4 regions of the Pseudomonas sp. HOU2 genome follow, and region 1 is predicted to be linked to each of the others. Evidence: predicted binding sites of a transcription regulator. Region 1 holds the regulator's gene; each other region holds the start of a gene.
What was found. Region 1 encodes FliA, which starts transcription of late flagellar genes. Its sites were predicted from a motif close to CTAAAGTTTNNNNNNNNNNNGCCGNTAA; they were not measured.

Region 1 (7,370 bases):
TGCGCTGGATTCGATGCGTTTCGAATTGAACAGTCTGCGTGAGCTGATGGAAGTGCAGCTCGGCACGCTGGCCTGGAATCAGCTGCAAGGCAGCCGTCCGGCCCAAGCCAATCTGTATCGCCGTCTGCAACGCATCGGTCTGTCCGGGCCGTTGTCGCGCGATCTGCTGGCGATGATCACTGACATCGAAGAACCACGTCAGGCCTGGCGCATGCTGCTCGCGCATCTGGCGCGAATGATTGCCGTACCGGAAGTCGAGCCGCTGGAAGAGGGCGGGGTGATTGCCATGGTCGGTCCGGCCGGCATGGGCAAGACCACCACCCTGGCCAAACTCGCTGCGCGCTACGTGCTCAAGTATGGCGCGCAGAACGTGGCGCTGGTCAGCATGGACAGTTTCCGTATCGGTGCCCAGGAACAGCTGAAGACCCTGGGGCGGATTCTCAATGTGCCGGTGACCCACGTCGATCCGGGCCAGTCGCTGGTGCAGGCGCTCGATCCGCTGCTGCGCAAACGCGTGGTGCTGATCGATACCGCCGGCCTGCAGGCCAGTGATCCGGCCCTGCGCATGCAACTGGAAAGTCTGGCCGGGCGTGGCATCCGTTCAAAAAATTATCTGGTGCTGGCAACCACCAGCCAGAAACAGGTTCTAACCGCCGCTTATCACAGTTACAAGCGTTGCGGGCTTGCCGGCTGCATCCTGACTAAACTGGATGAGACGGCCAGCCTTGGCGAAGTGTTGAGCCTGGCGATCAGTCATGAACTGCCGGTCGCGTACCTGACCGATGGCCCACGGATTCCGGATGATCTGCATCTGCCGCGCCGTCATCAACTGGTCAGCCGCGCCGTCAGCGTGCAAATGCAGGAAGAACCCAGCGAAGAAGCCATGGCTGACATGTTCGCTGATATCTACCACAGCCCGACCAAGCAGGTTGGCTGAGGTAATGAACAGTTTTTGTACCTACATCGATGGTCTGCCATGCATTGTTCCGGTTGTGAACGCGCAGCCAGTAATGTGGCCTCCGTCTATGCAAGACAAGGTAAAGAAATAACATGGGCAGCATGCATCCCGTACAGGTGATCGCGGTGACCGGCGGCAAAGGTGGCGTCGGCAAGACTAACGTGTCAGTGAACTTGTCTCTGGCGCTGGCAGAGCTTGGCCGTCGGGTCATGCTGCTGGACGCCGATCTGGGGCTGGCGAACGTCGACGTTCTGCTGGGGCTGACCCCCAAACGTACTCTGGCCGATGTGATCGAAGGCCGCTGCGAGCTGCGCGACGTGCTGTTGCAGGGGCCCGGCGGGATCCGCATCGTGCCGGCCGCCTCCGGCACCCAAAGCATGGTGCACCTGAGCCCGGCGCAACATGCCGGTCTGATTCAGGCCTTCAGCGACATCGGCGACAACCTCGATGTGCTGGTGATCGACACCGCTGCGGGTATTGGTGACTCGGTAGTCAGTTTTGTCCGCGCCGCCCAGGAAGTGTTGCTGGTGGTCTGCGACGAGCCGACCTCGATCACCGACGCCTACGCGCTGATCAAACTGCTCAACCGTGACTACGGCATGAACCGCTTCCGCGTCCTCGCCAACATGGCGCAGAGCCCGCAGGAAGGGCGCAATCTGTTCGCCAAGTTGACCAAGGTCACGGATCGCTTCCTCGACGTCGCCTTACAATACGTCGGCGCCGTGCCGTACGACGAAAGCGTGCGCAAGGCCGTGCAGAAGCAGCGAGCGGTCTATGAAGCCTTTCCGCGTTCCAAGTGCGCGCTGGCATTCAAGGCGATCGCGCAGAAGGTCGATACCTGGCCGCTGCCTGCCAACCCGCGCGGTCACCTGGAGTTTTTCGTCGAGCGCCTCGTGCAGCAAACGGCAGGGCCTGTGTTATGACCGCGAGCGGTATGAACTACTACAAGAAGTCGGCACGTGACGCGCAATACGAGTTGATCGAGCGTTACGCGCCACTGGTCAAGCGCATTGCCTATCACCTGCTGGCGCGCTTGCCGGCGAGTGTGCAGGTTGAAGACCTGATTCAGGCCGGGATGATCGGCCTGCTCGAAGTCTCGACCAAATACGACGCCAGCAAAGGCGCCAGTTTCGAAACGTACGCGGGCATCCGGATCCGCGGCGCGATGCTCGACGAAGTACGCAAAGGGGACTGGGCTCCGCGCTCGGTTCACCGCAACACCCGTATGGTCAGCGACGCAATTCGCGCAATTGAAGCTAAAACCGGCCGTGACGCTAAAGATCACGAGGTTGCGGCCGAACTCCAATTGAGTCTCGACGATTACTACGGGATTTTGAATGACACCCTGGGCAGCCGGCTGTTCAGTTTCGACGACCTGTTGCAGGACGGCGAACACGAAGGGCTGCACGAGGATGGCGCCAGTGCTCATCTTGAGCCGTCACGCGATCTGGAAGATGAACGCTTCCAGGCGGCGCTGGCGGACGCGATTGCCAATTTGCCGGAGCGTGAGCGACTGGTGTTGGCGCTGTACTACGACGAAGAACTGAACCTCAAGGAAATCGGTGAAGTCCTTGGCGTCAGTGAATCGCGGGTCAGCCAGTTACACAGCCAGTGCGCGGCCCGTTTGCGGGGGCGTTTGGGGGAGTGGCGAGCGCGCTGAAGGCAGTGTGGGGACACTGCGAACGAGGCTGGTGCGGTGATGAACGGCACCGGTCTTGCTCTGTTGTGCTCCAGACAGTCTTCGAGTGCTGCGCCGATTGATTGAAGTGGCGCGTCCAGGTGCTGGGCGCGTTTAAGACTGCTTGGAGGTCGAATTGAACAAAGACATGAAAATCCTCATCGTTGATGACTTCTCAACGATGCGGCGGATCATCAAGAACCTGCTGCGCGATCTCGGGTTCACCAACACCGTCGAGGCCGACGATGGCACGACCGCCATTCCGGTGCTCAACAGCGGCAGCATCGACTTTCTGGTAACGGACTGGAACATGCCGGGCATGACCGGTATCGACTTGCTGCGCCACGTGCGTGCCGATGAAAAACTCAAGCATCTGCCGGTGCTGATGGTGACCGCTGAAGCCAAGCGCGAGCAAATCATCGAGGCCGCTCAGGCCGGTGTGAACGGCTACGTGGTCAAACCTTTCACGGCTCAGGCGTTGAAAGACAAAATCGAGAAGATTTTCGAACGCATCGGCTGATGACGCGCGGGGGAGCTATGGAGCATAACGAATCTTCACAGGGCGATTTCGAGTCGACCCTGAAAAAACACGCGGTCGAACTGGTCGAGAGCCTTGAAAAAGGCAGGTTCGGCGACGCTGTGCAACTGATCCATGAGCTCAATCAGACCCGTGACCGCGGCCTGTATCAGGAAGTGGGCAAGCTCACACGCGAACTGCACAGTGCGATCGTCAATTTCCAGATCGATCCGCACATGCCGCAGGCCGAGGAAGTGTCGCAAATCACCGACGCCACCGAACGCCTGGGCTATGTGGTCAAGCTGACCGAAGCCGCGGCCAACCGCACCATGGATCTGGTGGAAAGCGCCACGCCGGTGGTCAATGGCCTGGCTGAAGAAGCCCAGGCGCTGAGCACCGATTGGGGCCGCTTCATGCGTCGCGAGGTCGGGGCTGAAGAGTTCCGCGAGCTGGCGCGCCGGGTCGACGGTTTTCTGTCACGCAGCAGCACGGACAACCGTGCGGTGTCGAGCAATCTGAACGACATCCTGCTGGCTCAGGATTATCAGGACCTCACCGGTCAAGTGATCAAGCGTGTGACCCAGCTGGTCACCGAAGTCGAAAGCAATTTGCTCAAACTCGTCCTCATGGCCAGTCAGGTGGACCGCTTTGCGGGCATCGAACACGACCGCGCCGCGATGCTTGCAGAAAAAGATCCACAAAAACATCTCTCGCAGGGTGAAGGTCCGCAGATTCATGCCGATAAACGAGAAGACGTTGTGTCCGGTCAGGACGATGTGGACGATTTGTTATCCAGCCTTGGATTTTGAGTTTTAGGTTTTTAGACCTGTAGGAGCACCCCATTAATGAGCTTCGGCGCCGATGAAGAGATCCTTCAGGATTTCCTGGTTGAGGCCGGCGAGATTCTTGAGCAACTGTCCGAACAACTGGTCGAGCTGGAAAGCCGCCCGGATGACGCAGATCTGCTCAACGCAATTTTTCGCGGTTTCCACACTGTAAAAGGGGGCGCCGGCTTCCTTCAGCTCAATGAGCTGGTGGAGTGCTGTCACATCGCCGAAAACGTGTTCGACATCCTGCGCAAGGGTGAGCGTCGCGTTGATGCAGAACTGATGGACGTGGTGCTTGAAGCACTGGACGCGGTGAACAGCATGTTCAGCGAAGTCCGTGAACGTGCACCGATCACTGCCGCTACCCCGGAACTGCTGGCCGCGCTGGCGCGTCTGGCCGAACCGCAATCGGCTGACGAAGCCCCGGCTTCGCCGGTGGCCGAGATGATCGAAGAGCTGGTCGTCGAAGGCGATTCGAGCGATTCGGGCGACATCACCGATAACGAATTCGAACAGCTGCTCGATTCGCTGAACGCCGTCAAGGCCGAAGCCGAAGCGCCGATTGCTGTGGCATCTGCGCCGGTTGCCGATGCGGCCGCCAGCGATGAAATCACCGACGCTGAATTCGAGTCCTTGCTCGATCAGTTGCACGGCAAAGGCCAGTTCGCGCCGGACGCCGTGGCACCGACGGCAGCCGCTGCGGCGGCACCGGCGGCGGGCGACAGCTCGGACATCACCGACGACGAATTCGAAGCACTGCTCGATCAGTTGCATGGCAAGGGCAACTTTGCCGTGGAAGCGCTGGAGTCGGCGATCGCCTCGGCACCGGTTGCGCCTGCCGCACCGGCGGCCGCCGCTGCCGGCAGCGATCTGATCAGCGATCACGAATTCGAATCGCTGCTCGACGAATTGCACGGCAAAGGCAAGTTCACCGACGTTGGCGCCGCTGCTGCGGGCACCGCATCGACCGTGGCTGCATCTGCCGCCAAGGCTGCTGCCGCTCCAGCCGCTGCGCCGAAGGCTGCACCCAAGCCTGAGCCGAAGGCCGAAGCGCCAAAACCGGCCGCCGCTGCTGCACCGGCCCCTGCCCGCGCTGCCGCGGCGCCGCCACCGGAAAAACCGGCGAGCGAAGCCGAGACCACCGTGCGGGTCGATACCGCGCGTCTCGACGAAATCATGAACATGGTCGGCGAACTGGTACTGGTGCGTAACCGCCTGGTGCGCCTGGGTCTCAACAGCGGCGACGAAGCCATGTCCAAGGCCGTGTCGAACCTCGACGTGGTCACGGCTGACTTGCAGACCGCAGTGATGAAGACCCGGATGCAGCCGATCAAGAAGGTCTTCGGGCGCTTCCCGCGTCTGGTTCGCGACCTCGCGCGTCAGCTCAAGAAAGAGATCAACCTGGAACTGGTGGGTGAAGAAACCGACCTCGACAAAAACCTTGTCGAGGCCCTGGCCGACCCGCTGGTCCACTTGGTGCGCAACGCGGTTGACCACGGTATCGAGTCGCCGGAAGAACGCGAAGCTTCAGGCAAGGCCCGTGGCGGTCGCGTGGTACTGGCCGCCGAGCAGGAAGGCGACCACATCCTGTTGTCGATCTCCGACGACGGCAAGGGCATGGACCCGAACGTGCTGCGTTCGATCGCGGTAAAACGCGGTGTGATGGACAAGGACGCGGCCGATCGCCTGAGCGATACCGAGTGCTACAACCTGATTTTCGCCCCGGGTTTCTCGACCAAGACCGAGATCTCCGACGTGTCCGGCCGCGGTGTCGGCATGGACGTGGTGAAGACCAAGATTTCCCAGCTCAACGGTTCGATCAACATCTACTCGACCAAGGGCCAGGGCTCGAAGATCGTCATCAAGGTGCCGCTGACGCTGGCGATCATGCCGACCCTGATGGTGATGCTCGGCAATCAGGCGTTTGCGTTCCCATTGGTCAACGTCAACGAAATCTTCCACCTCGACCTGTCGACCACCAACGTGGTGGATGGCCAGGAAGTGGTGATCGTGCGGGACAAGGCGCTGCCATTGTTCTACCTCAAGCGCTGGCTGGTCAGCTCCGCCGCTCACGAAGAGCAGCGCGAAGGCCATGTGGTGATCCTTTCGGTGGGCACCCAGCGGATCGGCTTCGTCGTCGATCAACTGGTCGGCCAGGAAGAAGTGGTCATCAAGCCATTGGGCAAAATGCTGCAGGGCACTCCGGGCATGTCCGGCGCCACCATCACCGGTGACGGCCGCATCGCGCTGATTCTCGATGTTCCAAGCATGCTCAAGCGTTACGCGACGAAGCGTATTTGAATCCGGGGCAGCGGGGCGACGACGTCCCGCTGCACCTAATGGAGTGTTTATGGCAGTCAAAGTCCTGGTGGTGGACGATTCGGGTTTTTTCCGCCGCCGCGTCTCGGAAATTCTTTCAGCGGATCCGAGCATCCAGGTGGTCGGTACGGCCACCAACGGTAAAGAGGCGATCGATCAGGCCCTGGCCCTCAAGCCGGACGTGATCACCATGGACTACGAGATGCCGATGATGGATGGCATCACGGCGGTGCGGCACATCATGCAGCGCTGCCCGACCCCGGTGTTGATGTTCTCCTCGCTGACGCACGAAGGCGCCCGGGTCACCCTGGATGCGCTGGACGCCGGCGCGGTGGATTTCCTGCCGAAGAATTTCGAAGACATCTCGCGCAACCCCGAGAAGGTCAAGCAACTGCTGTGCGAGAAGGTCCACAGCATATCGCGCAGCAATCGTCGCTTCAGTGCCTACAGTGCGCCGGCTCCGGCCGCGGCACCGACGCCTGCGCCAGCCCCGGCGGCTTCGAGTTTCAGCAGCCACAGCGCTGCTGCACCGACGCGTCCATCGCCGGCTCCAGCACCTGCGCGTGCGCCAGCCGCCAGCGCGTCGTCGCCGGCACCGAAACGCAAAGCCTACAAACTGGTTGCCATCGGTACTTCGACCGGCGGCCCGGTTGCCCTGCAACGGGTGCTGACCCAATTGCCGGCGAACTTCCCGGCGCCGATCGTGCTGATCCAGCACATGCCGGCGGCGTTCACCAAGGCGTTTGCCGAGCGCCTGGACAAGCTGTGCCGCATCAGCGTCAAGGAAGCCGAGGATGGCGACATCCTGCGTCCGGGCCTGGCGCTGCTGGCCCCGGGTGGCAAGCAGATGATGATCGACGGCCGTGGCGCGGTGAAAATCCTCCCGGGCGACGAGCGTCTGAATTACAAACCGTGCGTGGACATCACCTTCGGTTCTGCAGCCAAGTCTTACGGTGACAAAGTTCTGGCGGTGGTGCTCACCGGCATGGGCGCCGACGGCCGTGAAGGCGCACGTCTGCTCAAGCAGGGCGGCAGCTCGGTGTGGGCGCAGGATGAGGCAAGCTGCGTGAT
Region 2 (7,370 bases), 2.9 Mb from region 1:
TGCTCGCCGCCGATATTCCCCGGCTGATCGTCACCCCGCACAACGCCTGGGGCAGCCGTGAAGCGCGGCAGCGTATCGTCGGCCAATTGACCGAAAACGCACTGGCGTTCTTCAGCGGTGAAGCGCTGCGGGTCGTCAGTTGATAAACTGCGGCACTTTTTTTTAAGGAGCAGTTATGGATCCGCGCAGTGAAGTACTGCTTCGTCAGGCCGAATTATTTCAGGGTTCGCTGCTGTTGGCCGGTTTGCCTGCCGACGATCTGCTCGGGCGCCTGCCCAATGCATTCGGCTGGTGCTGGCATGCCGGCGATCAGGCCGCCCTCGATGCGCGCTTCGAAGGTCGCAGCCATTTCGGCGTGAACGTGCCGGAGCGCGAGTTCGACAGCGCCGTGGTGTTTTTGCCCAAGTCCAAGGATCTGACCGATTACATCCTCAACGCCGTGGCCGCACGTCTGGCCGGGCGCGAGGTGTTTCTGGTCGGGGAAAAGCGCAGCGGCATCGAGGGTGCATCGAAGCAGCTCAACCCGTTCGGCAAACCACGCAAACTCGACAGCGCCCGCCACTGCCAACTGTGGCAAGTGACTGTGGCCAACGCACCTGAAGCCAAATCACTGGAAAGCCTGGCGCAGACTTATGAGCTGCCGCTGGCCGAAGGCCCGTTGAAAGTCATCAGTCTGCCGGGCGTGTTCAGCCATGGTCGACTGGATCGCGGCAGCGCCCTGCTGCTGGAGCATCTGGACAAACTGCCGAGCGGCCACCTGCTCGACTTCGGCTGTGGCGCCGGTGTTTTGGGCGCGGCGGTCAAACGGCGCTATCCACACAATCAGGTGACCCTGCTCGACGTCGATGCGTTTGCCGCCGCCAGCAGCCGCCTGACGTTGGCGGCCAACGGTCTGGAAGCCGAGGTGCTGACCGGTGACGGCATCGACGCCGCGCCGATGGGGTTGAACGCGATTCTGAGCAATCCGCCGTTCCATGTCGGGGTGCATACCGATTATTTCGCCACCGAGAACTTGCTGCGAAAAGCGGCCAAACATCTGAAAAACGGTGGCGAACTGCGCCTGGTTGCGAACAGTTTCCTGAAGTATCAGCCGCTGATCGAGGAGCATCTGGGCGTGTGTGCGATCAAGGCCGAAGGCAATGGTTTCCGGATTTACCGGGCCAAGCGCGGCTGAAAATTAGCACTTGCCGAATGGGTTCTGCCTAGGCAGAATCCGCTCCGTCCTAGGGGAGTAGTCTCCCACGAGCGCCAAGCTCGTCCGGCATACGTCAACATACTTGATCCTCAGATCATGGCGTATGCGACCCAAGCGTCCGCACCAGACGGATCGCAGGGTTTGACAAGACCTATGACACGCACACCTTACCCGGGGCGGGAAGGCTGTACGTGTCATAGCCGTGTCGACCCGCCCCTTAGGAAAATCCTGATGCTGGACTCGTTACTCGTTCCCACCGCAATCGTTGCCTTGGCCGAAATCGGCGACAAGACGCAACTGCTCGCGCTGATTCTCGCCGCTCGCTTTCGCAAACCCTGGCCGATCATCGCCGGTATCGTCGCCGCGACCCTGGCCAACCACGCGGCAGCCGGTGCGGTAGGCGCCTGGTTCGGCAGCTTCTTCTCCGATTCTGTTCTGCACTGGATTCTCGCCGCAAGCTTCACCGCCACTGCGCTGTGGACACTGGTCCCGGACAAGATGGACGACGATGAAGCCAGCACCGCACGCAAGTTCGGGCCCTTCCTGACCACGCTGATCGCATTCTTCCTGGCGGAAATCGGTGACAAGACACAGATCGCCACGGTGATGCTGGCGGCACAATATCCGGAGCTGTGGCTGGTGATCATCGGGACGACGGCGGGCATGTTGATTGCCAACGTGCCGGTGGTATTGGCCGGTAACTTTGCTGCGGAGAAATTGCCACTGACCTTGATCCGTCGCCTGGCGGCTTCGGCGTTCTTCATTCTAGCGATCGTTGCGGTGTACAAGGCGATGCAGAGCAGTGGCTGGGTTTAAACCCAGCCTGAAGTAACACTGAACTGTGGCGAGGGAGCTTGCTCCCGCTCGGCGGCGCAGCCGTCGCAAACCCTGCTAATACGGGTTAACTGTTAATCCGTGATTGTAGGGTTTGGGGCCGCTTCGCAGCCCAGCGGGAGCAAGCTCCCTCGCCACAAAAGCAGGTTCGCCTTGCCTGGGTTCTGATCAGGACTTCGGCGCTTTCTCGTACAACGGCATCACTTTCGGAATCGCTGCCTGCAACGAGGCGATGCGGCTGGTCGAGGCCGGGTGAGTGCTCATGAACTCCGGCGGTGCACCTTCCGAGGCCTTGCTCATCTTGTTCCACAAGGTGATCGCAGCATTCGGGTTGTAGCCGGCGCGCGCGGCCAGTTCCAGACCGATCAGGTCGGCTTCGTTTTCATTGGCGCGGCTGTTGGGCAGCGTCATGCCGTAGTTGGCCACGGTGTCGGCCAGCGCCAGGCTGTCCTGACCCAGACCGAACAACGCACCGGCGCCCTGCTTGGCCATTTCAATACCATAAGCCTTGGACATCGCTTCACGACCGTGCTCGCGCAGGGCGTGGGCGATTTCATGGCCCATGACCGCCGCGATTTCATCGTCGGTCAGCTTCAGGCTGTCGATCAGCCCGGTGTAGAAAATGATCTTGCCGCCAGGGCCGCAGTTGGCGTTGAGTTCGTCGCTCTTGATCAGGTTGACTTCCCACTGCCATTGCGCCGCATCCGGGCGGAAGGTCGGCGCCTGGGCGATCAGCCGGTTGGCGATTGCCTGAACCCGTTTGGCCTCGGGGCTGGTCTTGTCCAGCACGCCCTTGCTCGACGCCTCGCCAACGGTCTTCTGATAGGACTGGGCATACATCTGGTCGACCTCTTGCGAGGACAGCATGCTGAACATGTACTGCTTGCGCTCCACACCGACGGCTCCGCCGCTGGTGGTGTTGACCGACTGACAACCGGCCAGCAACAGCGCTGCGCTCAGTGCACTTACAACCAATGTCTTGTTCATTCAAAAGCTCCCTGAAAACCTGCCGCGTATCCTAGGGGGTGAATTGTATCGGCGCCAGATACAACAGACGTGTTGCAGGGTCTTTCGGAAGTTTCCCACCGCTGCTGTCGTAAAAAATTCACAGCAACCGGCAGACCCGCTGCCACTGCGTCGCGCACTGATCCATTTGCGACATCGCCCGCCCAATATTCCGCTCGCCACTCATGGCGCAATGCCTGCTGCCGATACAACAGCGCAGACGTCCTCTTGCGTGCGGAGCTCCCATGAAGTTCAAGTCGATCCAGTTTTCCGTCGCCGCCCTGGCCGGCGCCATCGTGCTCAGCGTGGTTGCCGCGCTGGTGCTGTACGCGCTGTTTTCCGGTGCCCGCACCCAGGACATGGTGCAACAGCGCACCCAGGCGCAGTTCGAACAAGTCATCGAACAACGCCTGACCTCGCTGGCGCAGACCCAGGTCAGCCAGATCCAGCGCGAACTCGAAGCACCGCTGCTGATTGCCGGGGGGCTGGTGCGGGTCAATGCGCTGCTCGGCACACCGGGCGCCGACGGCCAGCCAAAACTGAGCGTCAGCCGTGAGCAATTGATCAGCCTGATCAAGGAAAACGTCGAGAAGAACCCGAAGATTCTCGGCACCTACATCGGTTGGGAAAAAAACGCCCTGGACCACAATGACGCCGCCTACATCGGCACCAGCGTAGTCGGCATCGATGCCGCCAACGGGCGCTTCCTGCCCTGGTGGTTCCGCAATGACGACGGCACCCTGGGCCTGGACAAACTGGTGGACGTCGACGACCAGAAAGTCCTGTCCACCGGCGTGCGCGCCAGCGAGTACTACCTGTGCTCGAAAGAGAGCAAGAAATCCTGCGTGATCGATCCGGCGCCGTACAAAGTCGGCGACAAGGTCGTGATGCTCGCCTCGTTCATTGAACCGATCATGCTCAACGGCGCGTTCCAGGGCATCGTCGGCGCCGACCTGTCGGTGAACTTCATCCAGGAAATGCTCCTCGCTGCCAACCAGAAGTTGTACGGCGGTGCCGGGCAAATGGCCCTGATCGGCGGCAACGGCCGGATCGTCGCCTACACCCAGGATCCGAGCAAATTCGGCGAGAAGGTCAGCGACATTCTCGACGCCGAGCAGATTGCCAACATGGCCAATCTCAAACGTGGCGAAGTCACCTACTCCGTCAACATGGACAAGGGCCGCATCGAGCTGTACCTGCCGTTCGGCATCGGCCAGACCGACGCGCGCTGGACCCTGATGCTGCAACTGCCGCTGAACGCAGTGATGGCGGATCTGCAGAAACTGCAGGCCGACCTTGATGCACAACGCAAGTCCGACACCTTCGGCATGGCCATGGTCGGCTTGATCATCGCCGCCATCGGCCTGCTGGTGATTTGGCTGGTAGGCCATGGCATCGCCCGACCACTGAAGCAGATGGTCGCCATGCTCGATGACATTGCCAAAGGTGAAGGCGATCTGACCCGCCGCTTGAGCAGTGATCGCAGCGATGAGCTGGGCTCGATTGCCAAAGGCTTCAACACCTTCCTCGCCAAATTGCAGGCGATGATCACGCAGGTGGTGACGTCGGTGCAGAGCGTCAGCGATTCCTCCGAACACACTGCCGACATCGCGATTCGCACCAACATCGGCATTCAGAAACAGATGGCCGAGATCGATCAGGTCGCTACCGCGGTGCAGGAAATGACCGCCACCGCGCAAGACGTGGCGCGCAACGCCACTCAGGCTGCGCAAGCCGCCAGCCATGCGGATCAGGCCGCCGGTCAGGGCATGCAGATTGTCCGTGACACCTCGAATTCGATTGGTGTGCTGGCGGTGGAAATCGGCAAGGCCGTGGAGGTGGTGCAGACGCTGGCCAAGGACAGTGAAAACATCAATGCGATCCTCACCGCGATTCGCGGGATCGCCGAGCAGACCAACCTGCTGGCGTTGAACGCGGCGATCGAAGCAGCGCGGGCCGGCGAACAGGGGCGCGGCTTTGCCGTGGTGGCGGACGAAGTGCGCAATCTGGCGCAGAAAACCCAGAAGGCCACCGAAGAAATCCAGAGCATGATCCAGCAACTGCAACAGGGCACCCGCGATGTGGTGCGGGTCATGGAAGACAGCCAGAACCGCACCGACGAAAGTGTGCAGCACGCGGCGAAAGCCGCCGAGGCGCTGGAGACGATTACCCAGGCGGTGTCGGTGATCAATGACATGAACACGCAGATCGCCAGTGCGGCGGAGGAGCAGAGCGCGGTGGCGGATGACATCAACCGCAACGTGATCAATATCGGTCAGGTGGCGAATGAAGTGGCGGGCGGTGCGGATGAGTCGAGTTCGGCGAGTGCCGGCCTGACCAAACTGGCGGAGCAGCAGCGGCGGTTGATCAATCAGTTCAAGGTCTGAAAAGCGAAAAGCCCCTCACCCTAACCCTCTCCCAGAGGGAGAGGGGACTGACTGGGGGATATTGACGAAATACTCCGACTTGAACGCTCAGCTTTGAATCCATAATCGACTGGTTATTTCAGGTCGATGTATGACGGGAGACAGCTCGGTCAGTCCCCTCTCCCTCTGGGAGAGGGTTAGGGTGAGGGGCTTTTGACTTAACCCGGGGTCAGACACTCCGGCCCATTGAGCTTCGGATCATTCACCAGATTCGCCAGCACCCGCTCGCGCAACGCGGCCGGCTCACTGGCGAGCAAACCCTGCAGCACATGCAACGGCGTCGCAGGATCGAGCCAGGCCGCCTGCCCCGCCTCATCGAGAATCAACGGTCGGCGCTGACTGGCCGCCGGCTGCGTGATGACGGCGGTGCTCAGCCACACTTGCTCCTGCACCGGATACGCCTCCCAGATCGCCGCGAAAAACAGCGACGAACCCTCCCCCGGCGTCAACCAGTACGGACGCTTGCGCAGGTTGCCGCGCCATTCGTAGAAACCGTTGGCCGGCAGCAGGCAGCGGCGCAGGCGCAGCGCCTCGCGAAACATCGGCTGTTCGGCCACGGTTTCGGCCCGGGCATGCGCCGGGGTTCGCGACAGATCGGTCAGCCAAGGCGGCGTCAGGCCCCAGCGGGCGCGGGCCAGCGTGCGTTGGCCGTCGGCCTCGGCACGCAGCATCAACACCGAATCATTGGGGGAAATGTTCCACTGCGCCTGCTGATCGGCAGGAAATCCGGGCAGGGCCGCAAAATCGCGGTTCCAGCGAAACAGGGCATAACGTCCACACATGGGGCAACACGACTCAAAAGTAAAACGAACGTCAGCCTAACAGACCAGCGTGCCGGGGAAGCTCTCCGGTTCATCGCCGGGCAGCGGCAGGGCGGCATTGTACGCGGTGATCAGCTCGCGGGCGTACTCGGCCTGATCGTTATCGACCGACAGCCCGAGCAGGCCGAAAATCGGCAATTCACCGGTGCCGCCGAGCAGATCGCGGCCCACCAGATGCGCCTCGATGCCCTCGCTGGCGAGCATGCCCTTGAGCATCTCGCCTTCCATCAGGTTTTCCGGCTCGTAGATTCGCTGCATGCGCGCCCCTCACTCGTTTTCGCTGAAGACTTCCAGAAACCAATCCTCGCCATGCACCTGCAAGACAAACGTGATCGGTCGACAACACACCTGACAGTCCTCGATGTAGGTCTGATCGCCTGCGGACAGGTCCACTGTCGTCTCGACCTCTTCACCACAATACGGACATTCATACAGTGCGCTTTCCAGCATCGCGGTCTCCCAGGTGACTTGTGCGTATAATCGCCGGTCTATTTGCAGGGCTATTTTTGTCTGGCTACCTTTTCAGACCGTGCCCCGCGGGTTTTCGATCAAAACCTTTACTTACCCTAGCCGTTTCCAACAAGAGAGCATGATGGGCGAATTCGATGCCATCCGACCTTACGACGACAGCGAAGTACCTGCGGTACTGGCAAGACTGCTCGGCGACAAGGCGTTTCTAGATATCCTCACCCACTTCCGCTTCCCGCGTTTTGCCGGTGCCTTCGGCTGGATGCTCAAACCACTTATAGCCCATCGGCTGCGTCGTGAGTTTGCCGACGTGACCTCCGTGGCCACTTTGCAGGACAAAGTCGAGTTCTACGTCGACCACACCATCGAGCGCGCCACTGATGGCGTGACCTACACCGGTGTCGAGCAATTCAAGTCCGGCAGCGCCTACCTGTTCATCGCCAACCACCGCGACATCGTGATGGACCCGGCCTTCGTCAACTACGCGGTGTACCACGCCGGCCTGCCGACCCCGCGTATCGCGATTGGCGACAACCTGCTGCAAAAGCCGTTTGTCAGCGATCTGATGCGCCTGAACAAGAGCTTTATCGTGCACCGCTCGATCACCGGGCGCCGCGAGAA
Region 3 (7,370 bases), 1.7 Mb from region 1:
CCGCCCAGACGCAGGCCATCGAGTGCCGCGCTGTCGAATTTGTAGTCCGCCCACAGCGACGCCATGTGCCGCGGTGCCTGAGTCGGCGAATTGCCTTTGTTCTCGATCACATCGGTCGGTGTGCTCAAGGTGCTGACCATCGATTTCGAATACTCGATATCGGTGAAGGTGTAGCTGCCGAGTACTTTCAGGTTGTCGGTCACCTGCATGTGCGCTTCCAGTTCCAGGCCTTGCGAACGGACAGCGCCTACAGCGCGATAGAAGTTTTCCTGCGGCAGTTTGGTCGCCAGGTTTTCCTGATCGATGCGGAACAGCGAGGCGGTGAACAGGTTGTCGGTGCCCGGCGGCTGGTACTTCAGGCCGACTTCCCATTGCGTACCATCGGTCGGCGGCAGCGGATTGCCGGCGCTGTCGGCATACGAGTTCGGGTTAAACGACTCGGAATAGCTGATGTACGGCGCCAGGCCGTTATCGAAAAGGTACAGCGCACCAGCGCGGCCGGTCAGTTTGGTGCGGCGATCGTTGATTTCCGTGCCGACCGGACGGCCCGCTTCGGCGATACGGTTCTCATCCGAGGTCTCGACCCAGTCCTGCCGCAAACCCAGCGAGAAGCGCCATTGGTCCAGCTCGATCAGATCCTGCAGGTACACGCCGGTTTGCTCCAGGCGTCGCAGGTAACTGGTCTCGCCGTACAGGTCGATCGCCGAGTTGCCGTAGACCGGATTGAACGCATTGATCGGCGCCAGACCGCCGCTGGTCCAGTCAACCACCGTTTTGCGCCGCTGATAGTCCGCACCCATCAATACGGTGTGCTTGGTAGCCCCGGTGAAGAATTCGGCCTGCAGCATGTTGTCGACGATGAACGCATGCAGACGTTCATCGCCGCCGGTGTAGTAGCGGTTAAGTTCGTTGCTGGTTGGCGTCGTCCAGCCATAGGCGTAAACCTGATCCATGTTCACTTTGGAGTCGAGGTAACGGAAATTCTGCCTAGCCGTGAAGACATCGTTGAAGCGATGTTCGAACTGATAGCCGAACGACTGCTGATCCCGCGAGTAACCATCAACCCCCGGCTCGCCCTCGAAGAAGTGCGGCGAGATACGATTGCCGTTGCGCTGATGAATCGTCCCGTCTGCCGGCACGCCGCCGTGGTAGCCGCCATCCGGATCATGTTGCAGATACGCCTGCAGCGTCAGCGAGGTGTCTTCAGTGAAATCGATGCTCAGGGTCGGGGCGAGGGCGAAGCGTTTTTCCTTGTTGTGGTCGAATTGCGTGTCGGACTGATCGGTCAAACCGGTCAGACGATAGGCAATGCGCTTGTCGTCATCGACCGGACCGCTGAAGTCAAAACCGATCCCGCGTTGACCTTGTGTACCGACCGTGGCCTGAACCTGATGATAGGCCTCGTACAACGGCTTTTTGCTGGTCAGCGCCACCAGCCCACCGGGCGAACTGCGGCCGTACAACACCGACGAGGGGCCTTTGAGAATATCCACGCGCTCAAGGAAATACGGATCGACCTGCATCGTGCTGTAGGTCCCGCTGTCGCCCATCGACTTGAGGCCGTCGAGATAGATGTTGTCCACCGAGCCGTCGTTGAAACCGCGCATCGCCACATAGTCGTAACGATGGGTCGCGCCGTAAGGGTTGGTCAGCACGCCGGGGGTATAACGCATCGCCTGGGAGACAGTCTGTGAGCCCTGATCGTCCATTTGCTCGCGAGTGACCACGGACACGCTTTGCGAAGTTTCCAGCAGCGCGGTGCTGGTCTTGGTGGCGATCTGGCTGTGGGTGGCGTTGTAGCCTTCCATGCTGCCCAGCGCGTTGCCGAGGGCGAAGCCTTTGATGTCGGTGGTCGGCAGCGCCAGTGCGGCGCTATCGCTGACTGAGTGCAGGATGTAGCTGCTGCCGTCCTGGCTGAGCGCTTCCAGCCCCGAGCCGCTGAGCAAATGGCTCAGCGCCTGATCGGTTGAGTATTCGCCCTTTACGCCCGGAGACTGCCGCCCCTGCGTTTGCTGCGGGGTCATCGACAAGGTGATGCCCGCCTGGCGCGCAAACTGGTTCAGCGCTTCGCCCAGCGGGCCGGCGGCGATGTTGTAGCGATGACTGCTCGCTTCACTGGTGTTGGCGGCGAGGCTAATGCCGGGCAATGCACCGGCACCCAGAACGGTGGAGAGCAGGGCGGCGCGAATGGCGTGGCGCAGCAGGCCCGATTCGGCAGCGAAATTCAGAGAGTTCTTACAGGTGATGCGGACAGTCATTGTAGGTTTCCGTGGCAAGTCGCAAAGGCTGTTGAAGTGCTTACTGACCAAGCCGGACTCGTTGCGAAAACCCGCCAAAATAAATTCAGGCCACTGCTTCCAGCGTGACCCACCAACGGGTGCGATAACGCAATTGCACCGGCAACGTCTGCGGCAGGATGGCCAGCAACTTGTCGGTGTCCTCCAGGCGGAACACTCCGGACAGGCGCAAGTCCGCCACCTGCGGCGCGCACGTCACAAAACCCTGACGATAACGCCCGACTTCATTGAGGAAATCGCCCAGGCGCATGTTGCGAGTGACGATCAAACCGTCGACCCACGCACCCGCCTCCATATTCAGTGAAAGTGCCGGGCGCACCTGATGGTGATCGATCAGATAGGTCTGCCCGGCGAGTGCCTCGACCGAGGTTGCGCCGCTGCGGATGGCGACGCTCCCGGAGCTGACGGTGAGTCGCGTGCAATCGTTGTCCTGACGCAGGATGAAGCGGGCTTTTATCGGCTCATAACTTCCGTGACGACTTTGCACGCGAAGTGGCCGGTTGAACGCCGCGCCTTCATCGTTACCGCCGCATGTGACGATGATTTCACCACGGGTGAGTTTGATCAGCCGCTGCTGCGCGGTGTAATCCAGATCCACTGCGCTGGCAGTGTTCAGCTCGATCCGCGTGCCATCGGGCAACTGGAAGCTGCGGCGCTCGCCGGTCGCCGTCGCGTAATCAGCGCGCCACTGCTGCCAGACGGAGGAGTCCTTGGCCAGCCATGCCGCGGAGCTCATCAGCACCGCGCCAGACAGCAGCTTCAAGGCTTGTCGCCGGCCCAGCCCTTGCGCACTGTTTTCCAGCGTATTGAACGCCACCTGGGCGCCGGGCACGGCGCGCAGGTTATGGCTCAATTCCGCCTGCAGCGACTGCACGCGCTGCCAGGCCAGTTCATGCTCATGATGTTCGGCGCGCCACGCGTCGCATTGATGAGTCAGGCGCGCATTGCCATGGTTGTTGCGCAGCCGCAGCAGCCAGTGAATGGCTTGTTTGACCACCTGTTGCGGCGGTTCGGCGCGTCGCCCGGTCGAGAGGTTATCCACAGGCATCAGCTGTCGTACCGCAACACGTAGCAGTGATACAGCGCATCGGCGACGTAACGTTCGACTGAGCGCAGCGACAAGCCCATCTGCGCGGCGATCTGCTTGTGGGTCAAACCTTCGCACTGCGCCAGCAGAAACGCCTGACGCACTTTCGGCCGCAAGCCTTCAAGCATGCGCGCGATGCTCTCGAGCAACTCGATTACCAAGGCGCGGGTTTCGGCGCTCGGGGTTTCGGCTTCGGGCAAATGCGCGATGGTTTCGAGATAGGCGCGTTCGATTTCTTCACGACGCCAATGATCGATCACCAAGCCACGGGCGATGGTGCGTAAAAATGCGCGAGGCGCCTTGAGTTCCAGGCGTTCGCTGCGCTGCAACAGGCGCACGAAAGTGTCCTGGGCCAGATCTGCGGCATCCGCGGCATTGCCCAGCCGCGCCCGCAGCCAGGCGTTGAGCCAGCCGTGATGACTCCTGTAAAGCGCCTGCACTGCAAACTCAGGTGAGGACATGAACGCGACAGCCCGAACGTCACAAATGATAATTAGTCGCATTTTTATCAGGGGCTGCGAATTTTGCAACCTCTGCTCGGAGATCCAGCAAAAAAACTTCGTGGCGGACGCTCTGGCACGCCGTTCGGCGGGAATCTGACAGAAATGCAGGCCATTTCCCACGCAGCCCTAAGATTTCCGCGAACGGTGCCGACAGACTGGTGAGACATGCGTGCACCAAAGTAGAGCGGCCGTCAGAACGCCGCCTGCGCTGTACATGGAATGTTGCATCCCGGAACGCATCCCCACTTTTGCATAAGAAGTCCCATGAAATGAATCTCAAGTTCAGCCATAAAATCCTGTTGGCCGCCTCGGGCGTCGTGGTCCTGGCTTTCGCTTTGTTCACCCTCTACAACGACTATCTGCAACGCAACACCATTCGCCAGAACCTTCAGTCGTCCGTGCAGCAGGCTGGCGATCTGACCGCCAGCAGCGTGCAGAACTGGATGAGCGGGCGGATTCTGGTGCTGGAAAACCTCGCGCAGAACGTTGCCCATCAGGGCAAGGACGCCGACTTCCCGGGGCTGGTCGATCAACCGGCTTTCACCTCGAACTTCCAGTTCACCTACGTCGGTCAGGCCAACGGGGTGTTCACCCAGCGCCCTGACGCAAAGATGCCCGACGGCTACGACCCGCGTCAGCGCCCTTGGTACAAGCAAGCAGTCGTTGCTGACAAAACCATGCTGACCCCGCCGTACATGGCGGCGGTCGGTGGTCTGGTGGTGACCATCGCCATGCCGGTAAAAAAGAATGGCGAACTGCTGGGTGTGGTCGGTGGCGACCTGAGCCTGGAAACCCTGGTGAAGATCATCAATTCGGTGGACTTCGGTGGCCTCGGCCACGCGTTCCTGGTCAGCGGCGACGGTCAGGTGATCGTCAGCCCGGACAAAGACCAGGTGATGAAGAACCTCAAGGACATCTACCCGAACGCCGGCGTGCGCATCGAGAAAGGCAACCAGAACGTGGTGCTCAACGGCCAGGAACGCATCCTGTCGTTCACCCCGGTCAGCGACTTGCCGAATGCCGACTGGTACATCGGTCTGTCGATCGATCGCGACAAGGCCTACGCCGCCCTCAGCCAGTTCCGTACTTCGGCGCTGATCGCGATGTTCGTCGCGGTCGCTGCGATTGCGCTGCTGCTGAGCCTGCTGATCAACGTGCTGATGCGTCCGCTGACCACCATGGGCCGCGCGATGCAGGACATCGCTCAAGGCGAAGGCGACCTGACCCGGCGTCTGGTGGTGGAAGGCAAGGATGAGTTCGCCGAACTGGGCAGCGCGTTCAACCAGTTCGTCGAGCGCATTCATGCGTCGATTTCCGAAGTGTCGTCGGCCACCCGTCACGTGCACGACCTGTCGCAACGCGTGATGGCCTCGTCCAACGCCTCGATCGTCGGTTCCGACGAGCAAAGCGCGCGCACCAACAGTGTCGCCGCAGCGATCAACCAATTGGGCGCCGCCACCCAGGAAATCGCCCGCAACGCCGCCGATGCCTCGCAGCACGCCAGCGGCGCGAGCGAGCAGGCCGATGACGGTCGTCAGGTGGTCGAGCAGACCATTCAGGCGATGACCGAGCTGTCGCAGAAGATCAGCCTGTCGTGCACCCAGATCGAAACCCTGAATGCCAGCACCGACAACATCGGCCACATCCTCGATGTGATCAAAGGCATTTCGCAGCAGACCAACCTGCTGGCACTCAACGCGGCGATTGAAGCGGCCCGTGCCGGTGAAGCCGGACGCGGTTTTGCGGTGGTGGCGGACGAAGTGCGCAACCTCGCCCACCGCACCCAGGAATCGGCGGAAGAGATCCACAAAATGATCACCTCCTTGCAGGTCGGCTCCCGTGAAGCGGTGACCACCATGAACGCCAGTCAGGCGTCCAGCGAAGAGAGCGTGGAAGTAGCCAATCAGGCCGGTCTGCGCCTGGTCAGCGTGACCCAGCGCATCGGCGAAATCGACGGCATGAACCAGTCGGTGGCCGCTGCAACCGAAGAGCAGACCGCGGTGGTGGAAACCCTCAACGTCGACGTCAACCAGATCAACCTGCTGAACCAGCAGAGCGTGGCCAACCTCAATGAAACATTGAAGGATTGTGATGCGTTGTCGCAGCAGGCCAATCGCCTGAAGCAGTTGGTGGACAGCTTCAAGATCTGACGTCTAGCAGACCGCGTTATCGTTCATCGCGGGCAAGCCCGCTCCCACAGGATTTCTGGCGAACACAACATCTGTGACCGACCTGGAACCTGTGGGAGCTGGCTTGCCAGCGATAGCGGCGGTGCAATCACCGCAAATCCGAAGCCTTAGACAAACAGCTTCAGCACATTCCCCATCGCATCATCGGCAAACCCCTGCACGAAATCCTTGAATCCCGGCAGCGCCTCGGCACCTCCGTTGGCCGGCTCGGCAATGATCGTCCAGGTCGCCCGCGACTTACCCGCCCCCAGCGATTCCACGTTCATCGCCGCCCACAAATTCGCCACGCCCAGCGTGTTGTAGATCGTGGTCCAGGTCATCGCGCGCGCCTGCTCATCGCGGGAGTTGAGTTGTTCGACCACCACGTTGCCGTCCTTGAAGAATTTCTTGCGCAGCGAAGACACGCCGTCGCCGGTCATCTCGATGTGTGACAGCGCCGGAATGAAGCGGTCGAAGCCTGCGAAATTGCCGACCACCGCCCAGACCTGCGCTGCGTCCGCCGGCACTTCCACCGACGACACAACGTGGCAGCCGTGCGGGTTTTTGATCAGGGTGTCGGGTTGCAGATTGCTCATGGTGTTGCTCCTTCTTGATGAGTTAGATGAAGTTGATCTGTTTCAGGTAATCGCAGCCGCGACGCAGCAGCGCCGGAGATTTTTCCGGATACCGCGCGCCCATCTGCTGCACACCGGCTTCGGCGTTGGCGTGGCCGATCAGGGAGATGTCGCCGATGTCCTCCTCGAAGCCGTTGAGGTAGAAACCGAGCACGCCGAACAGCGCGTTGTCGGCATCGACCCGGCCCAGTTGCTGTTGCCAGTCGGCGACGCTGACCAGCGAGAACTCGCTGCCGGTTTCGCGGAACGAGGCGACGTAGGCATCCCAACTCAGCGGCTCGGGGTTGTGCAGGTTGAACACCGCTCTTTCGCTCGAGTAACGGCTGGCGTGGAAGGCGATGAAGCGGGCGAGAAAGTCCACCGGCATCAGGTCGAAATTCAGCGCGAAGGCCGGCACCTGTCCGAGCTGGATTGAACCCTTGAGCATCAGCATCAAACGGTTTTTGTGCGGCTGGCAGACGCCGCTCAGGCTGTTGAAACTGATGTTGCCGGGGCGATACAGGTTGACCCACACCCCGCGCTCGCGGGCCCGTTCGAGGATGCGTTCGCCGACCCATTTCGACAGGTTGTAGCCGTTGCGGATGTAGATCGGCGGGGTCGGCGCGGCGGGCAATTCGAGCACGCGGCCTTCGTCATCGACAGTGCTGGAAGCGGACAGCGTCGAGACAAAGTTGAAGACT
Region 4 (7,370 bases), 390 kb from region 1:
TGGTGCCGGTGCTGGGCGAGTATCAGGTGTCCAACAGCCTGGAGCCGCAGCAGATTGCGGTGCTGTGGCCGGGGAGTCGAAGGTTGTCGGTGAAGGTGCGGACGGTGATTGATTTCTTTGTCGAGTGCTTTGGTGAAGTGCCGTACTGGGACAGACCTTGAAGCTGAAAATCAAAAGCCCCTCACCCTAGCCCTCTCCCGGAGGGAGAGGGGACTGATCGGGGGATAGTCAAGAGATACGCTGACGTGAACGATCGGCTTTGAATCCAGAATCGACTGGTTTTTTTCAGGTCGATGTATGACGCGAGACGCTGCGGTCAGTCCCCTCTCCCTCCGGGAGAGGGCTAGGGTGAGGGCCCGCTTGAGGATTCACACAATTATCAGATACGGAACTGGCCCACCAGTTTGCCCAGGCGTTGGCCGAGGTCGGCGAGGCTGCGCGAGGTCTGCGCGCCCAACTGGGTCTCGTCCGCTACGCTGTCCACCGCCACCGCAATCTGATGCACGCTGCGGTTGATCTCTTCGGCCACCGCCGTTTGTTCCTCGGCCGCGCTGGCGATCTGCGCGTTCATCGAGTTGATGGTCGCGATCAAGTCAGCCATGGCGTCCAGCGACGCCCCGGCCTGATTGGCCTGTGCCGAGGTACCATCGCCCGCTTCACTGGAACGGCGCATCGCCTCGACCGCCGACTGCGTACCCGCTTGCAGGCGATCAATCATCCCTTGAATCTCCTGGGTGCTGATCTGCGTACGGCTGGCCAGCGCGCGCACTTCGTCCGCCACCACCGCAAAGCCGCGCCCGGCCTCCCCGGCGCGCGCCGCTTCAATCGCGGCGTTCAGCGCCAGCAGGTTGGTCTGCTCGGCAATCGAACGAATCACCCCGAGCACGCCGACAATCGACGACACGTCCTGCTGCAGGCTGTCGAGCGACACGCCGCTGCTGCGAATGTCATCCACCAGCGCATGAATCTGTTTGATGCTGCCGGCCACCACGCGCTTGGCGCTCTGGCCTTCTTCATCAGTCTGCTGCGCGGCGACCGCGGCGTTCTGCGCGCTCTTGGCGACTTCCTGGGCGGCGGCGGACATCTCATTGATCGCGGTGGCGACCTGATCGGTCTCGTGGCGCTGACGCTCCATGGCCTGGTCGGAGCGCTGGGCCTGATCCGAGACCTGATTCACCAGGCCAGTCAGTTGCGTGGTCATCTCGGTGATCTGCCGCACCAGGCCGTGGATCTTGTCGACGAAGCGGTTGAACGAGCCGGCCAGTTCGCCGAGTTCGTCCTGGCTGGTGATGTTCAACCGGCGTGTCAGATCGCCCTCGCCCGCCGCGATGTCGTCGAGATTGGCTTTCATCAGATTGAGCGGGCGCAGAATGGTGTTGGCCAGCAGCATCCCGGCGATGGCAATCACCAGCAACACCACCAGCGCCACGCCGACAATGCTGAGGATCACGCCTTTCATTCGCTCCTGAACTTGCGCCTCGACCACCGCGACTTGCGCTTCGATACCGTCGAGGTTGACCGAGGTACCGACCGCCATGTCCCACTTCGCCAGGTATTCGGTGTAGCCAAGTTTCGGCACCAGCACGCTGGCGTTGCCCGGCAACGGCGAGCTGTATTGCAGATAGTGGGTGCCGTCCTTCGCCACTTTCACCAGGCCGAGGTTGACGTAGACGCCGTTGGGATCGCGGTTGTCCTTGAAGCTTTTGCCCACGCCTTCAGGGTCGTTGGCCTTGAACAGGCGCACGGTCTCGGAGTCGTAGCCGAAGAAATAGCCGTCCTTGCCGTAGCGAATGCCCGACAGCAGCTTGATCGCCTGCGCCCGCGCCGCGTTGTCACCGGGGGCGGCTGCGTCGTACAGCGGCTTGATCGTGGTCATGGCCACGGCGACGTAACTTTGCAGCGTGGCCTTGGCGTCGGCGAGCAGGCGCTCGCGGGTCTGCTCGACCTCGGTGTGCGCCTGTTGCTGAAGGATGAACAGCGTGGTCAGGCTGATGACCAGCGCAAAGAGCAGCACCGGCAGGACGGCGAGGGACAGGACTTTGGCCTTGAGACTCAAGCGCATGGGGGGGCTCACTCTTTTGGTTTTATTGGCGTGGTTAAAGGCGTTAACGGCACGCAATAGCAAAAGTTGAGTCTGCAGACACTGCATATCCCTGTGGGAGCGGGCTTGCCCGCGATGGCGGTGTGTCAGCCACATAAATATTGAATGTGCCGACGCCATCGCTGGCAAGCCAGCTCCCACAGTTTTCAGAGGGATCAGAGGACCATCGCGGCCACCCAGCCGAACGCCAACAACGGCAGGTTGTAGTGCAGGAAGGTCGGCACCACGGTGTCCCAGATGTGGTGGTGCTGGCCATCGACGTTCAGCCCGGAGGTCGGGCCCAGCGTCGAGTCGGAGGCCGGCGAGCCGGTGTCGCCCAGCGCCCCGGCGGTGCCGACGATGCACACGATGGCCATCGGGCTGAAGCCCAGTTGCACGCACAGCGGCACGAAAATCGCCGCCAGAATCGGCACTGTGGAGAACGACGAGCCGATACCGATGGTCACCATCAGGCCCACCAGCAGCATCAACAGCGCGCCGATCGCCTGACTGTGATCGATCCACGCCGCCGCACTTTCGACCAGCGAGCGCACTTCGCCGGTGGCCTTGAGCACTTCGGCGAAACCCGAGGCGGAGATCATGATGAAGCCGATCATCGCCATCATCTTCATGCCTTCGGTGAACAGGTCGTCGGTCTCACGCCATTTGACGATGCCCGAGGCCGAGAAAATCAGGAACCCGGCCAGTGCGCCGATAATCATCGAGTCCAGCAGCAACTGAATGATGAACGCGGCGGCAATCGCCAGACCGGCAATGCCGATGGTCTTCGGGTTGTACGCCACGCTGACCTGCTCGACCTGTTCGATCTTCTGCAGATCGTAAACGCGCTTCTTGCGATAGCTGAAAAACACCGCCAGCAACAGGCCGAAGACCATGCCCAGCGCCGGAATCGCCATGGCGTGCATGACGTTGATCTGGCTGATATCGACCCCGGCCTTGCTGACGTTGGCCAGCAGAATCTGATTGAGGAAGATGTTGCCGAAACCCACCGGGAACACCATGTACGGGGTGATCAGGCCGAAGGTCATGACGCAGGCGATCAGCCGGCGATCCAACTGCAACTTGGTCAGTACATAAAGCAGCGGCGGCACCAGCAGCGGAATGAACGCAATGTGGATCGGCAGAATGTTCTGCGAGGCAATCGCCACCACCCACAGCAGACCGATCAGCAGCCATTTGACGCTGCCGCCGCCGCTCGAATGCTGGCGGTCAACCATCGCCAGAGCCTTGTCGGCCAGCGCATGGGCCAGGCCGGACTTGGCAATCGCCACGGCGAAAGCGCCGAGCAACGCGTAGGACAACGCCACCGTGGCCCCACCACCCAGGCCGCTGTTGAACGCCTTGAGCGTGGCGTCGATGCCCAGACCACCGGTCAGGCCGCCGACCAGTGCACCGACGATCAACGCGATCACCACGTGCACGCGGGACAGGCTGAGGATCAGCATGACGCCGACCGCAGCAATCACTGCATTCATTTCACTACCTCAAAAACACTGCGATGAAATCATCACCGCCAGACAGGATGAGTCCGCCAACGGTTAACCGGCGGATTTGCAAAGAGGGTCTTATTAGAAGGGCGCGCACTGTGCCGCAGAGTGGCGGCGGTGTCAAAGCGAGCCGCTGAACTGAAATGTAACTGGCAATGCACAACCCGGTGATGCGCAGGAGATCCCTGTGGCGAGGGAGCTTGCTCCCGCTCGGCTGCGCAGCAGTCGCAAAACCGGTAGACGCGTTATGCCTGAATGACCGCGTTAGCAGGATTTAGGGGCGCTACGCACCCCAGCGGGAGCAAGCTCCCTCGCCACAGGGATCTAAATGTCACTCGGCTGCGGCAATCGGTCATATTGCGCCTGAACAATAAAGAAAGCCGAAACGCGGCCGTTACAGTGCAAAGTCTCAGATATTTATCGAATAAGGACGTCTCCATGTCGCTCAGACAACTTTCCATTCAATGGAAAATCACCCTGCTCGCCGGCCTGTGCCTGGCGGGCATCGTGACCCTGCTGGTGGGTCTTTCGCTGTACCGCATGGAGCACAGCTCCGAGCTGGTGAAGGCGTCGAGCATGGAGATGCTGACCGAGTCGGCCCAGGCGCGCATTGAATCGCAGGGTGAGGTGCAGGCTGCCGGGATTCGCCAGCAGTTCATGGACGCCTATCAATACGGTCACGGTTTCTCGCGTCAGGTGCTGTTTTTGCGCGAGCAGGCCGAGAAGCGCTTCCTCGATGCCTTCGACCTGCGCGAAGACATGACCCGTCAGGTCAAGTCCGCACTGCAGGCCAACCCGGAGCTGCTCGGTCTGTCGCTGGTGTTCGAAGCCAACGCGCTGGACGGCAAGGATGAACTGTTCGCCGGTCAGGCCGAACTGGGCAGCAACGACAAGGGCCGCTTCGCCCTGTACTGGTCGCAGCCGACTCCCGGCAAAGTCACCTCGATGGCCCTGCCGGAAAGCGACATGGCTGACACCAGCACCGGCCCCAGCGGTCAGGCGGCCAACGCCTGGTTCACCTGCCCGCGCACCACGCTCAAACCGTGCGTGATCGAACCGTACTTCTATGTGATCGACGGTCAGAACGTGCTGATGACCAGCATCGTCTTCCCGCTGATGGTCAACGGCAAAGTCATCGCCTCGCTGTCGGTGGACATCAACCTCAACAGCCTGCAGGCGATCAGCCAGGGCGCGAGCAAAAAACTCTACGACGGCCAGACCGCCGTGAGCATCATCAGCCCCACCGGCCTGCTCGCCGGCTACAGCCCGGACGCCAGCAAACTGAGCAAGCGCCTGGATGCCGTGGACACCGTCAGCGGCGCCGAACTGCTGCGCCAACTCGGCGCCAGCAGCAGCGTCAGCAGCCTGCACGGCAACGGCCAGTTGAAAGTGCTGTCGCCGTTCCAGCCGATCCCCGGCGGGCCGGCGTGGGGCGTGTTGCTCGATGTGCCGGAAAAAGTCCTGGTCAGCCGCGCCGAAGCGCTCAAGCAGCAACTGGATGCGAGCAACAACTCGGGCACATTGATCGAACTGAGCCTCGGCGTGCTCGCGGCGCTGGTCGGCCTGCTGCTGGTGTGGCTGATGGCGCGCAGTGTGACCAAGCCGATTCTTGGCGTGGCGCACATGCTTGAAGACATCGCCAGTGGCGAGGGCGATCTGACCCGCCGTCTGGCCTATGACAAGCAGGATGAACTCGGTCAACTGGCCGGCTGGTTCAACAAGTTCCTCGACAAGTTGCAGCCGATCATCGCCGAAGTGAAACGCTCGGTGCAGGACGCGCGCAACACCGCCGACCAGTCCTCGGCCATCGCCACCCAGACCAGCGCCGGCATGGAGCAGCAATACCGCCAGGTCGATCAGGTCGCCACCGCCTCTCACGAAATGAGCGCCACCGCGCAGGACGTTGCACGCAGCGCCGCGCAAGCCGCCGAAGCCGCCAAGGACGCCGATCGCGCCACCCGTCAGGGCCTGACCGTGATCGACCGCACCACTGCGAGCATCGACACCCTGGCCGCCGACATGAGCGCTGCCATGGTGCAGGTCGAAGGTCTGGCCGCCAACAGTGAGAAGATCGGCACCGTGCTGGAGACCATCCGCGCCATCGCCGAACAGACCAACCTGCTGGCCCTCAACGCCGCGATCGAAGCCGCCCGCGCCGGTGAAGCCGGGCGTGGTTTTGCCGTGGTCGCCGACGAAGTGCGCAACCTTGCCCGCCGCACCCAAGAGTCGGTGGAAGAAACCCGTCAGGTCATCGAGCAATTGCAGACTGGTACCCAGGATGTGGTCGGGTCGATGGGCAACAGCCATCGTCAGGCTCAGGGCAGTGTCGAACAGGTCGGGCAAGCGGTGACCGCACTGCGCCAGATCGGCGATGCAGTGACGGTGATCAGCGACATGAACCTGCAGATCGCCAGCGCGGCGGAAGAGCAAAGCGCGGTGGCCGAGGAGATCAACAACAACGTGGCGACCATTCGTGACGTGACCGAATCGCTGTCCGGACAGGCCAATGAGTCGGCGCGGGTGAGCCAGTCGCTGAACAGCCTGGCGAATCAGCAGCAGAGTCTGATGGACCAGTTCCGGGTCTGACGGCATTAACCTCCCCTGTAGGAGCTGCCGCAGGCTGCGATCTTTTGATCTTGGGTTTTAAAAAATCAAAGTCAAAAGATCGCAGCCTTCGGCAGCTCCTACAGGGGGATTGTGGGGATCCGGGATCAGCGTTTCGGCAATTCGATCACCACCTTCAACCCGCCCCACTCGCTCTCGCCCAGCACCAGCAACCCGCCCCACGTCTCGACGATATCGCGCACGATCCCCAGTCCCAGGCCATGCCCGTCAGTCTGCTCATCGAGCCGCGTGCCACGGCTGAACACCTGCGTGCGTTGCTCTTCAGGAATCCCCGGCCCGTCATCTTCAACGCTCAGGGCGTAGCCGTCAGTCCGTTCGATCACGCTCAGACGCACCTCGGCATCCGCCCATTTGCAGGCGTTGTCGAGCAGGTTGCCGAGCAGTTCCAGCAAGTCCTCGCGATCCCACGGCAGTTGCAGCCCCGGCGGCGCGACGTAACTCAACGCCAGATGCTCGCCGTGGATCATGTTCAGCGTTGCCAGCAATCCCGGCAGTTCCGCATCGCAATCAAACAGCGCACCCGGCAGCGCATCACCGGATAACCGTGCGCGATTGAGCTCACGACTGAGCCGCTGTTGCACCTGTTCCAGTTGCTCCTTGAGGATTCGGCGCAGCTCCGGGTGGGCATCGAGTTTTTCGTTCGAGGCCAGACTCAGCAGCACCGCCAACGGCGTTTTCAGCGCATGCCCCAGATTGCCCAGCGCATTGCGCGAGCGCTTGAGGCTGTCTTCGGTGTGCGCCAGCAAATGGTTGATCTGCGCCACCAGCGGCTCCAGTTCCACCGGCACCTGATCGTCCAGTTGCGAACGCTGGCCCTGCTGCAACTGGGCGATCTGCTCGCGCGCGCGTTCCAGCGGCTTCAACGCGCGCCGCACCGTCAGCCGTTGCAGCAGCAGAATCAGCAGCAAACCGGCCAGGCCCAGCCCGAGGCCGATCTGGCGCATGCGCTGGAAACTCTCGCGCACCGGAGTGTAATCCTGGGCGACGCTGATCGAGATCGCCTGCCCCAGACGTCGATAGTCCGAGCGCAATACCAGCAACTGCTGACCGTCCGGCCCCAGTTGCAGGTTGCTGTGCAAACCGGGGTGTTCCAGCAGCGGCAGATCCTGATCCCACAGCGAGCGTGAACGCCAATGGCTGTCGGCAAAATCGATACG

Region 2: a site for FliA is predicted at 3,217-3,244, ahead of ABV589_RS09790 (methyl-accepting chemotaxis protein). Genes of this name have one in related genera too.
Region 3: a site for FliA is predicted at 4,014-4,041, ahead of ABV589_RS15525 (methyl-accepting chemotaxis protein). Genes of this name have one in related genera too.
Region 4: a site for FliA is predicted at 2,106-2,133, ahead of ABV589_RS24695 (methyl-accepting chemotaxis protein). Genes of this name have one in related genera too.

Annotation. Positions count from the first base shown of each region.
Region 1 is NZ_CP160398.1:5,085,337-5,092,706, forward strand. Features, by position in the region: gene flhF (flagellar biosynthesis protein FlhF) at 1-937, shown strand, start outside; gene fleN (flagellar synthesis regulator FleN) at 1,051-1,881, shown strand; gene fliA (RNA polymerase sigma factor FliA) at 1,878-2,618, shown strand; gene ABV589_RS23045 (chemotaxis response regulator CheY) at 2,785-3,156, shown strand; gene ABV589_RS23050 (protein phosphatase CheZ) at 3,174-3,962, shown strand; gene ABV589_RS23055 (chemotaxis protein CheA) at 3,999-6,281, shown strand; gene ABV589_RS23060 (chemotaxis response regulator protein-glutamate methylesterase) at 6,331-7,370, shown strand, end outside.
Region 2 is NZ_CP160398.1:2,192,995-2,200,364, forward strand. Features, by position in the region: gene ABV589_RS09770 (2-hydroxyacid dehydrogenase) at 1-143, shown strand, start outside; gene ABV589_RS09775 (class I SAM-dependent methyltransferase) at 176-1,174, shown strand; yybP-ykoY riboswitch at 1,215-1,337, shown strand; gene ABV589_RS09780 (TMEM165/GDT1 family protein) at 1,427-2,011, shown strand; gene ABV589_RS09785 (M48 family metallopeptidase) at 2,198-3,016, opposite strand; gene ABV589_RS09790 (methyl-accepting chemotaxis protein) at 3,280-5,421, shown strand; gene ABV589_RS09795 (SOS response-associated peptidase) at 5,619-6,242, opposite strand; gene ABV589_RS09800 (DUF2007 domain-containing protein) at 6,279-6,539, opposite strand; gene ABV589_RS09805 (CPXCG motif-containing cysteine-rich protein) at 6,549-6,731, opposite strand; gene ABV589_RS09810 (1-acyl-sn-glycerol-3-phosphate acyltransferase) at 6,871-7,370, shown strand, end outside.
Region 3 is NZ_CP160398.1:3,424,759-3,432,128, forward strand. Features, by position in the region: gene ABV589_RS15510 (TonB-dependent siderophore receptor) at 1-2,258, opposite strand, end outside; gene ABV589_RS15515 (FecR family protein) at 2,344-3,345, opposite strand; gene ABV589_RS15520 (sigma-70 family RNA polymerase sigma factor) at 3,345-3,845, opposite strand; gene ABV589_RS15525 (methyl-accepting chemotaxis protein) at 4,157-6,037, shown strand; gene ABV589_RS15530 (SRPBCC family protein) at 6,184-6,651, opposite strand; gene ABV589_RS15535 (non-ribosomal peptide synthetase) at 6,674-7,370, opposite strand, start outside.
Region 4 is NZ_CP160398.1:5,478,327-5,485,696, reverse strand. Features, by position in the region: gene ABV589_RS24700 (LysR family transcriptional regulator) at 1-161, shown strand, start outside; gene ABV589_RS24695 (methyl-accepting chemotaxis protein) at 380-2,062, opposite strand; gene ABV589_RS24690 (Na+/H+ antiporter NhaC family protein) at 2,257-3,576, opposite strand; gene ABV589_RS24685 (methyl-accepting chemotaxis protein) at 4,027-6,174, shown strand; gene ABV589_RS24680 (sensor histidine kinase) at 6,300-7,370, opposite strand, start outside.